Regions from separate parts of the Streptomyces sp. NPDC045998 genome, predicted to be linked through region 1. Evidence: riboswitches for the same ligand, from Rfam matches in the RefSeq annotation. Region 1 holds a riboswitch; the other holds the start of a gene.
What was found. A riboswitch is a leader RNA that binds a small molecule or an ion and turns the genes downstream of it on or off. The one in region 1 is predicted to bind cyclic di-AMP.
Positions count from the first base shown of each region.

Region 2: it holds a riboswitch for cyclic di-AMP, as region 1 does, so the genes downstream of both, AC07FJ_RS06480 (M23 family metallopeptidase) here and AC07FJ_RS16410 (M23 family metallopeptidase) in region 1, are expected to answer to the same signal.

Region 1 covers NZ_JBWKLJ010000004.1:711,360-716,440, forward strand. Annotated here, with positions in the region: gene AC07FJ_RS16395 (carboxymuconolactone decarboxylase family protein) at 1-353, shown strand, start outside; tRNA gene AC07FJ_RS16400 (tRNA-Met) at 474-547, shown strand; gene AC07FJ_RS16405 (PP2C family protein-serine/threonine phosphatase) at 695-1,840, shown strand; cyclic di-AMP (ydaO/yuaA leader) riboswitch at 2,068-2,203, shown strand; gene AC07FJ_RS16410 (M23 family metallopeptidase) at 2,215-3,390, shown strand; gene AC07FJ_RS16415 (aldo/keto reductase) at 3,619-4,578, shown strand; gene AC07FJ_RS16420 (PrsW family intramembrane metalloprotease) at 4,622-5,081, opposite strand, start outside.
Region 2 covers NZ_JBWKLJ010000002.1:337,875-342,955, forward strand. Annotated here, with positions in the region: gene AC07FJ_RS06465 (helix-turn-helix domain-containing protein) at 1-312, shown strand, start outside; gene AC07FJ_RS06470 (DUF6126 family protein) at 336-452, shown strand; gene AC07FJ_RS06475 (tyrosine-protein phosphatase) at 477-1,289, opposite strand; cyclic di-AMP (ydaO/yuaA leader) riboswitch at 1,715-1,873, shown strand; gene AC07FJ_RS06480 (M23 family metallopeptidase) at 1,878-2,783, shown strand; gene AC07FJ_RS06485 (SGNH/GDSL hydrolase family protein) at 2,953-3,747, shown strand; gene AC07FJ_RS06490 (MBL fold metallo-hydrolase) at 3,818-5,023, shown strand.

The DNA.
Region 1 (5,081 bases):
ACCCCGCCCTCGTCGAGCTCGTACAGATCCGCTCCTCCCAGCTCAACGGCTGCGCGTACTGCCTGCACATGCACACCACCGACGCCCGCAAGGCGGGCGAGAGCGAGGAGCGGCTGCACATGGTCGCCGTCTGGCGGGACGCGGCGCACTTCTTCACCGAGCGGGAGCGGGCCGCCCTCGCCCTGACCGAGGCCGTCACGCTGGTCGCGGCCGGGGGTGTGCCGGACGAGGTGTACGCGCGCGCCGCCGCCCACTTCGAGGAGGGCGAGCTCGGGCGGCTGCTCGCGCTGATCTTCACCATCAACACCTGGAACCGCATCGCGATCAGCACCGCGAAGGTGCCGGGTGCGTGAGGGCGCCGGCTGCGTCGCCCGCGGGTTCGGCTGCGGCCGTCGCGGGAGGCCGGTCGCGTGAGGCCGGCTGCGTAAATGGAGATGATCTTGCTCCGCATGGCGTAAGGTGGTGTTCACCGACGCGGGGTGGAGCAGCTCGGTAGCTCGCTGGGCTCATAACCCAGAGGTCGCAGGTTCAAATCCTGTCCCCGCTACTGATGGCGAAGGCCCGGTGCCGCAAGGCACCGGGCCTTCGTCGTATGCGCATGTCGTACGCCCCGGTCGCCCGGTCGGCCGATGGCGGGGCGTCGTGCGGCGCGGCTCCGGACGGCGTGCGCGCGGCCCGCCTACCGTCCGTAACCGTGGGTGACAACGGCGACAGGACCTGGAGTCGGAGCGCGCGACGCGCGAAGGTGCGCCGCTTCCTCCGGGTGGTGCCCGTCCTGATGATCGTCGGCGGGGTGGTGTTCGACCTGCTGACGCCGCCCCGGTTCACGGCCGTGCCGCTGTTCACCGCCGCCCCGCTCGTCGCCGCGCCGTTCTTCACCGCGCGGATCACGCTGGTGGCCGGGGCCGCCGCCCTTCTGGCGCTGGCCGGACTGCGCCTCCACAGCGGCACCCTGGACGAGGCGCCGTCCGTCACCGAGCTCGTCACCCTGGCCACGGTCTCGGCGTTCGCGCTGATGATCAACCGGGTCGTGCGGCGCAGCGGCGAGCGGCTCGCCTCCGCCCGCGGCATCGCCGAGTCGGCCCAGCGCGCCGTGCTGCCGACGCCGGCCGAGCGGATCGGCGGCCTGCGGGTGGCGGCGCGGTACGAGGCGGCGCAGGCGGACGCGTTCATCGGGGGCGACCTCTACGCCGTGCAGGACACGCCCTACGGGGTGCGGCTGGTGGTCGGGGACGTACGGGGGAAGGGGATGGGCGCGGTCGAGGCGGTGGCGGTCGTGCTCGGGGCGTTCCGGGAGGCGGCCGAGCAGGAGAGCTCGCTGGAGGGGGTGTCGCAGCGGCTGGAGCGGGCGCTGGCGCGGGAGGGGACCCGGCGTGACGGGCTCGACGCCTTCGAGGGCTTCACCACCGCCGTCCTGGCCGAGGTGGCGCGCGGTGACGCGGTGGTGCGGCTGGTCAACCGCGGCCACCCGGAGCCGCTGATGCTGTACGCCGACGGGGGCCTGGAGCGGCTGGCGCCGACCGAGCCCGCGCTGCCGCTCGGGATGGTGGACCTGGGGCCGTGGCCGGACCGCGCGGACGAGGTGCCGTTCCCGCCCGGGGCGACGCTGCTCTTCTACACGGACGGGCTCTCCGAGGCGCGGGACGCGGGCGGGGCCTTCTACGAACCGGCGGAGTGGCTGGCGGGGCGGAACTTCGCGGGGCCGGGGGAGCTGCTGGACGCCCTGGTCGAGGACGTACGGCGGCATACGGGGGGCGGGGGGACGACCGACGACCTCGCGCTGCTCGCGGTGACCAAGCCCCAGGGGCAGCGGGCCAGGGCGGTCCCGCACGGAGGGTGATCGGCGTGGAGCGCTCCGCATAACAGTTGACGAACCGTCAGGAAGTGTGGTGAGGCCCACGGGGTGTGAGGGGCAGTCAACTTGACTGCTCTTGCCCGTTTGTGGGGCGGTATGCCAGGGGCTAAGTAGTTAATGATCAGTAGGAACAGCTTGGAAACACGGCCCCGCGTCTATTAACGTTCGATAACGCAGCGCGGTCGTCCCAGCCGACGCAAGAGCGACGGCACCGTGCGCGCGCGCCGAATTCCGCAAGGGAACCGGGGAACCACCACCTTGGGGTGAATCGGGCCGCATCGCGGCCTGAAGGAGACCTTCCTGCTCCGAACCCGTCAGCTAACCCGGTAGGCGAGAAGGAAGGAAAGGAGTGCGCCCCCGTGGCGTCCAACAGGCCTGCCCCCGAAGCGCCGTCTGCTCCATCGGCCTCCCCGGCCCCTCATTTCGTCGATGCCTTCGGTCCGGGCCCCAGTTCCGGTTCCCCCGCTGAGAGTCAGGGGCAGTGGGAGGAGTGGAACCCCACCGAGGACACCGTCCGCCCCGTCCGCGGCCGCCATCGCGTGGTCAAGCAGCGCGGCGGGCTGGCCCGTAGCTCCACCGTCCTGGGCGTGGGCGTCATCGCGGCCGTCGGCGCGGGCGGAATGGCCACCGCGCAGGACAAGCCGCCGGTCTCCATATCGCTGCCCGACCTGCCCGGTGCGATAGCCGACAGCCTCCCGGACGCCGAGTCCATGCCGGGCATCGGCTCCCTGCTCTCCGACGACGGCGCCGATGGCGGTGCGGACGGGTCCGACGGAGCCGGCGCCTCCGCCGACGCCCAGCCGGCCGCCGCGCCGCTGACTGCCGGGTCCTCCGCCGCCGGAGGGTCCGCCGGGGGCCGCGCCGAGAGCGGTGCGAGCGCGGGCGAGGCCCTGCGGGCCCGCATCCTCCAGCAGGCCGAGCAGCAGCAGGCGTCCGCGGACGCGGCGGCGAAGCTCGCGGCCGAGAAGGAGGCCGCCGAGCAGGCGGCCACCGCGGCCAAGGCCCAGCAGACCGCCGCCGAGAAGGAGGCCGCCGCCGAGGCGAAGGCCAAGGCGGAGGCGGCGGCGAAGGCCGAGGCCGCCGAGGCCGCCGCGGCGGCCAAGGCGGAGGCCGAGCGCCTGGCCAAGCTCGCCGGCAGCTACGCGCTGCCGACCTCCTCGTACACGATCACCTCCACCTACGGCCAGGCCGGCAACATGTGGTCCTCCGGCTACCACACCGGCCTCGACCTCGCGGCTCCCACGGGCACCCCGGCCAAGGCCGTGCACGGCGGCACCATCAAGTCGGCCGGCTGGTCCGGCTCGTACGGCTACCGGATCGTCCTGGAGCTGGAGGACGGCACCGAGGTCTGGTACTGCCACCTCTCCTCGATGACGGTCGGCGCCGGGCAGAAGGTCGGCACGGGCGAGACCATCGGGCGCGTCGGCGCGACCGGCAACGTGACCGGACCGCACCTGCACCTGGAGGTCCACACGGCGGGCGGCGCCGGCGTGGACCCGCTGGCCTGGCTGCGCGGCAAGGGCCTGTCGGTCTGAGGCCCGGCCCGCCCGCCTGAGGCCCGACACTCCGCGGCCCGCGCCCCCTGAAGGCCCGGCCTCCTGAGGCCCGGCAGTCCGCGGCCCGGCCTCCTGAGGCCCGGCCGCCCCGGCACTCCGGTGGCCCTGGCGTTCCACCCCCCGACGCCAGGGCCGCCGGTCCACTCGTGCTGTGAATCCGCCCGCCATCGGAAATACGGCACGGCAGACGGGGTGTTGAGGTACCGCATGACCTCACTTCCCCTTCGCAAGCTGGGTACGTCCGACCTCCACGTCTTCCCCCTCGGCCTCGGCGGCAACGTCTTCGGCTGGACCGCCGACGCCGCGCAGTCCTTCGCCGTCCTCGACGCCTACACGGCGGCCGGCGGCAACTTCGTCGACACCGCCGACACCTACTCCTCGTGGGCCCCCGGCCACCAGGGCGGCGAGTCCGAGACGGTCATCGGTGACTGGATGGCCGCCCGGGGCAACAGGTCGGACGTCATCGTCGCCACGAAGGTCGGCGGCCACCCCCAGTACAAGGGGATCGGCGCCGCCAACATCAAGGCCGCGGCCGAGCAGTCACTGCGCCGCCTGAGGACCGACTACATCGACCTGTACTACACCCACTTCGACGACCCGGCCGTCCCGGTCGAGGAGTTCATCCCGGCGCTGGACCAGCTGGTGAAGGAGGGCAAGGTGCGGGCCGTCGCCGCCTCCAACATCTCCGCCGAGCGGCTCCAGGAGGCGCTGGACTTCTCCGCGCGCGAGGGCCTCGCCTCGTACGTCGCGCTTCAGCCGCACTACAGCCTTGTCTCGCGCGACACCTACGAGGGCGCCCTGCGCGACACCGCCGAGCGGGCGGGGCTGTCGGCTGTGCCGTACTGGGCGCTGGCCTCCGGGTTCCTCACCGGCAAGTACCGGCCGGGCGCGCAGGTCGACAGCGCCCGGGCCGAGGGGGCCGCCAAGCACCTCGGGACCGAGCGGGGCCGCAAGGTCCTCGCCGCGCTCGACACCGTCGCCGAGGCGCGGGGCGCCGAGGTCTCGAGCGTCGCGCTGGCGTGGCTGGCCGCGCAGCCGACCGTCGCCGCGCCGCTCGCCTCCGCCCGCGCGGTCGAGCAGCTGCCCCCGCTGCTCGCGTCCGCGGACCTGGAGCTCACGGCGGACGAGGTCGCCACGCTGACGGCCGCGTCCGAGGCGTCGGCGTAGGGCGTAGGGCTCCTGACGGCCGGGGCCGGTTCCGAGGCGTGCGTCAGGCCCGGTACGGGTTGTAGCCGTCGTAGTCCCGGTGCGGAGGCGGCGCCCACACCCGGCCCGTCGCGCGCGCCGCGTACGTCAGGGCCGGGCTCGCCACCGCCTTGCGCTGCCACAGGTGGTGCAGCAGCTCCTGCTCCCGCGCCACGAAGTCCGGGTCCGCCGCACCCCTGCGGGCCCGGTGGCGCAGGAACGCCAGCGTCGTCGCGAACGCCTCGTACTCGCCGACCGCCCGTGCCGCCGCCGGGCCGAAGGAGCGGGCCGCGTACCCGCGGGCCAGGCCGCGCGCCCGCATCGAGGCCAGCGCCAGCGGCTCGGTGGGCGAGAGCCAGCCGGCCGCCGCGTACGCGGGCAGCTCGCCGGATATGGTGCGCAGCTCGCGCTGGCGGGTCCAGATCACCAGCCAGGTCATCAGCCCGAAGGCGGGCAGCATGAACGCCCCGTAGACCGCGTAGAAC
Region 2 (5,081 bases), on a different contig from region 1:
CACCAGGCCGGCGGCGCGGGCCGCGCCCTGCAGGCCCTGCGCGTGGAGGTGCCGTACGCCGCCGGGCAGAGCGATCTCGTACGCGTCCACCCGGGGGAGGAGTGGCTGTACGTCCTCACCGGTCGGGTACGGCTCGTGCTCGGTGACGTGGTCCACGTCCTGGACCCCGGCGACAGCGCGCATTTCGACTCGCTGACCCCGCACCGCATCGCCGCGGCCGGCCGCCGCGGGGCCGAGCTGCTCTTCGTGCACACGCTGCTGCGGAGCGCCGCGGCAGACCTGTGCCTCGGTGGCACCGGCACCCACCGCTGACGAACCCCTGAGAGGGAGAACCCATGTCCTACGAAGTGAAGTTCCCGCGCGGGCTCGTCATCCGGCTCTTCGCCTACCTGGTGGCGGGCCACCTCTTCGCGGCGTTCCTGTACCTGCTCTTCGCGCTGGGCACCGGCTGACGGCGGCCCGCCCGGGCCCGGGGCTCAGCCCGCGTCGACGAGCCGCTCGCGCAGCCGCTCCCGCGTCTCGGGCGCCAGCTTCAGGCCTTCGGAGAGGTACCGCTCGGTCGTGCCCCAGGTCTCCTCGATCGTCGCGAAGGCCGCCCCCAGGTACTCCAGGCGCGCGTCGAAGAGCGGGCTGAGCAGCTCCATCACCTCGGGCGACATACCGGCCGGGGAGCTGTCGCTGCGGTGCACCTTGTAGCGGCGGTGCGGATCGTTGGACTTGAGGTAGTCCGCCTCGATGGCCTCCCGCTCCACGCCGACCGCGAGCAGCGTCACCGCGATCGACAGCCCCGCCCGGTCCTTGCCCGCCGCGCAGTGCATCAGCGCCGGGACGCTGTCCTCGGCGAGGGCGTGCAGCACACGGCTGTGCTCCGCCGTGCGCTCCTTGATGATCATGCGGTACGACTCCGACATCCGCGCCGCCGCCTGGCCGTCCGCGAGGATGGAGCGCAGCTGGTCGAGGTCGCCGTCGCGGACCATCCGCCAGAACTCGGCCCCGTCGGCCGGGTCGGTGAGCGGGATGTTCACGTTCCGGACGCCGGGGAGCTCGATGTCGGGGCCTTCGAGCTTCTGGTCGGCGGCGTTGCGGAAGTCGAAGATCGTGTGCAGCCCGAGGGAGCCGAGGAACACCGCGTCCTCACCGGTGGCGTGTGCCAGGTGGCCGCTGCGGTAGAGCCGCCCGTGCCGGACGCGGAGCCCGTCCACCGTCGGCAGCCCGCCCACGTCCCGGAAATTACGCACACCGGACAGATCGGGCTCGCTCGACGGGGCCTGCGGCACCTGCTGCGTCACGGGGACTCCTCCGCGTCTGACGTCGGCGCCGGCCGCCGACGATGTCGCGATCCGACGATACGACATTGGGTTCCCAGGGCAATCATCCGTGCGGCCGTGGTCGCGGCCGCCGAGGCGGCTCGTCGAGGTATGACGGTTCTGTCCGTATTGGGGCGTTCGGCATAACGTGCCCCGATAGCAAGGGAGATGGACTCCGGCACGTGAGCAGCGTCATAAAAGTGACCGTCCGTGGCCGGTCTTCTTTCGCAATTCCCCTGCGCCCGGCGGGAATTCATGATCCGTAATCCACGGAGGGTGACCGGTATTCCGTAGCGGTACGGCGTAAAGGAATGCACGCGGGAAAGCGGCGGCTTGTTCCCGCCGACCCGGCTGTCCTACGGTCACCGCAATCCGGCCGGACCGCCTAATCCTGCCGCCGGCCCGGAATTCAGCACCCACCCACGTGTGGCAGGAGCGGGGGACCCAAGGTAAGTCCGCCGAGCCCGGAATTCCGGGACCGGCTCGGGGTTAAGTCGCGTCACCACGCGGCCGGGCATCTCCAGCCCGAACCCGACAGCTCACCTCGCAGGCGCCGGAGAGGAATTCGCCATGCCCGCCAAGGGTAAGCACCGCCGTCCCAAGTCCAGCACGCTCACGCGTGGTTTCGTCGCCGCCGGTACCGGTGGCGCGGCCATCGCCCTCCCGCTGCTCGGCGCCACCGGTGCGCACGCCGCGGAGCAGAGCGCCGCGCCGGCGACCGCTCCGCAGCAGGTCGTCGCCGCCGCGCAGACCACCCAGGCCGCCGCCAAAGCCGCGCCCCGTACGTACACCGTGGTCGCCGGCGACTACCTCGCCAAGATCGCCCACAACAAGAACGTCAAGGGCGGCTGGCAGAAGCTGTACAAGGACAACCGCGAGGTCATCGGCGAGGACCCGTCGCTGATCCTGCCGGGCATGGAGCTCACCCTCGGCGCCAAGGCCGCCCCGGCCAAGGCGAAGCCGAAGGCCGACGAGGACCGCGGCGAGGCCCGCGCCTCCCGCTCCGCCGCCAAGCCCCAGGCCCCGGCGGCCAAGGCCGCCCCGGCGCAGTCCGCCCCGAAGAGCAGCGCCTCGGGCTTCACCGCCCCGGTCGACTCCTCGATCACCACCCCCTACCGCGCCTCCGGCTCGATGTGGTCCTCCGGCTACCACACCGGTGTCGACTTCGCGGCCTCCTCCGGCACCAGCGTCAAGGCCGTCGGCCCCGGCACCGTGGTCTCGGCCGGCTGGAGCGGCTCGTACGGCAACGAGGTCGTCATCAAGCACACCGACGGCACCTACTCGCAGTACGCCCACCTCTCCCAGCTCTCCGTCTCCTCCGGTCAGAGCGTGAGCGGCGGCCAGCAGATCGGCCTCTCCGGCTCCACCGGCAACTCCACCGGCCCGCACCTGCACTTCGAGATCCGCACCAGCCCCAGCTACGGCTCGGACATCGACCCGCTGGCGTACCTGCGCCAGCACGGCGTCTCGATCTGACGCACCGTCGGCACACCGCCGACCCCGCCCCGCCCGGCACCGTGGAGCACGGTGCCGGGCGGCGGCGTATTCCGGCTTGGGTGAATCTTGACCGGTGGCATATCTCACGCTGCGTCAACCCCTCCTTACGGTCGCGTAGGTCACATGAAAGGAGGCAGGATGTGCTCCCGTGGCAGACGATTCGACCTTCAGAGACAGTGACGTATTCGGGTCGTACGTGGCGATCGGTGACAGCTTCACCGAGGGCGTCGGAGACCCCGGACCCGACGGGACGTTCGTCGGCTGGGCCGACCGCCTGGCGGTGCTGCTCGCCGACCGGCTGCCCGAGCCCGACGACTTCCGGTACGCGAACCTCGCCGTACGCGGCCGGCTCCTCGACCAGATCGTCGAGGAGCAGCTCCCGCGGGCGAAGGAGCTCGCCCCGGACCTGGTGACCTTCTGCGCGGGCGGCAACGACATCATCCGGCCGGGCAGCGACCCCGACGACGTGGCCGAGCGCTTCGAGCGGGCCGTCGCCGACCTGACCTCGGTGGTCGGCACCGTGCTGGTGACGACCGGCTTCGACACCCGCGGCGTGCCGGTGCTGCGCCATCTGCGCGGCAAGATCGCCACCTACAACGGCCATGTGCGCGCCGTCGCCGACCGCTACGGCTGCCCCGTGCTGGACCTCTGGTCCCTCAAGACCATCCAGGACAGGCGGGCTTGGGACGCGGACCGGCTCCACCTGTCCGCCGAGGGCCACACCCGTGTCGCCCTGCGCGCCGGGCAGGTCCTGGGCGTGGAGGTGCCCGCCGACCCGGACCAGCCGTGGCCGCCCCTGCCGCCGCGCGGCACCCTGGAAGTGCGCCGCGACGACATCCAGTGGGCCCGCGAGTTCCTGGTGCCCTGGATCGGCCGCCGCCTGCGCGGCGAATCCTCCGGTGATCACGTCTCTGCCAAGCGCCCGGACCTGCTGCCGCTGTAGCGAGCCGGACCCGCACCCCCGGCTGTCACACCCCCCGCCCATAATGGGAGGCCCGAGCCCTGGAGGTGCCGTGACCGGCTCCGACGCCACGCCCACGCGACCGTCGCGGTCCCGGCCGCGCCCGCTGTGGCCCGCCGCCTTCGGCGCGGACCCGGCGGGGGAGCGCCTGGAGCGCATCCGCCGCTCGCCGCACTTCGCGGACGGGGTGTTCCAGAACCCCGTGGGCGCCCGCCACAGACCCTCCGGCTCGGCCGTCGAGTTCGCGAAGACGTACGTCGAGAAGGAGGGGCGCAGGCGCCGCTCGCCGGCGGGCACCATCCCCGTGCACCCCACCACCGTCGCCGACCTCGCCCGGCCCCCGGCGTCCGGGCTGCGCCTGACGTGGCTCGGGCACTCCAGCGTGCTCGCGGAGATCGACGGCGTCCGCGTCCTCTTCGACCCGGTGTGGGGCGAGCGGTGCTCGCCGTTCCCCTTCGCCGGGCCCCGGCGGCTGCACCCGGTCCCGCTGCCCCTGGCCGCGCTCGGCCCGGTGGACGTGGTGGTGATCTCCCACGACCACTACGACCACCTGGACCTGCCGACCATCCGCGCCCTCGCCGCCACGGACACCCTCTTCGCGGTCCCCCTCGGCGTCGGCGCCCACCTGGAGCACTGGGGCGTGCCGGCGTCCCGCCTGCGCGAGCTGGACTGGCACGAGTCGACGGAGGTCGGCGGCGTACGGCTGACCGCCACCCCGGCCCGCCACTTCTGCGGGCGCGGCCTGCGCAACCGGCAGCACACGCTCTGGGCTTCCTGGGTGGTCGCCGGACCGGAACACCGCGTCTACCACAGCGGTGACACCGGGTACTTCCCTGGCTTCCGGGACATCGGCGCCGAGCACGGCCCGTTCGACGCCACCATGATCCAGATAGGCGCGTACAGCGAGTTCTGGCCCGACATCCACATGACCCCCGCCGAGGGCCTGCGCGCCCACCTGGACCTCCAGGGCGGGGCCGCGGCGGGCGTGCTCCTGCCGATCCACTGGGGCACGTTCAACCTGGCGCCACACCCGTGGGCGGAGCCGGGGGAGTGGACGAGGGACGCGGCCGAGGAGGCCGGCCAGGCGGCGGCGTTCCCGCGTCCCGGCGAGCCGTTCGAGCCGGCGGGGCAGGTGCCCGAGGCGCCGTGGTGGCGGTCCGTCGCCCACGCCATGGCGCAGCCGTGGCGCCGGTCGCTGCCGGCGAAGGCGCCTTCCGAGGCACCCGGGCACGATCTCGACCTTGCGGGTGAGCGGTGACGCCGAGCGCGGGATGACCTCGGCGGGATCGTAGGCGCTGTTTCCATGGCGCTTCGGG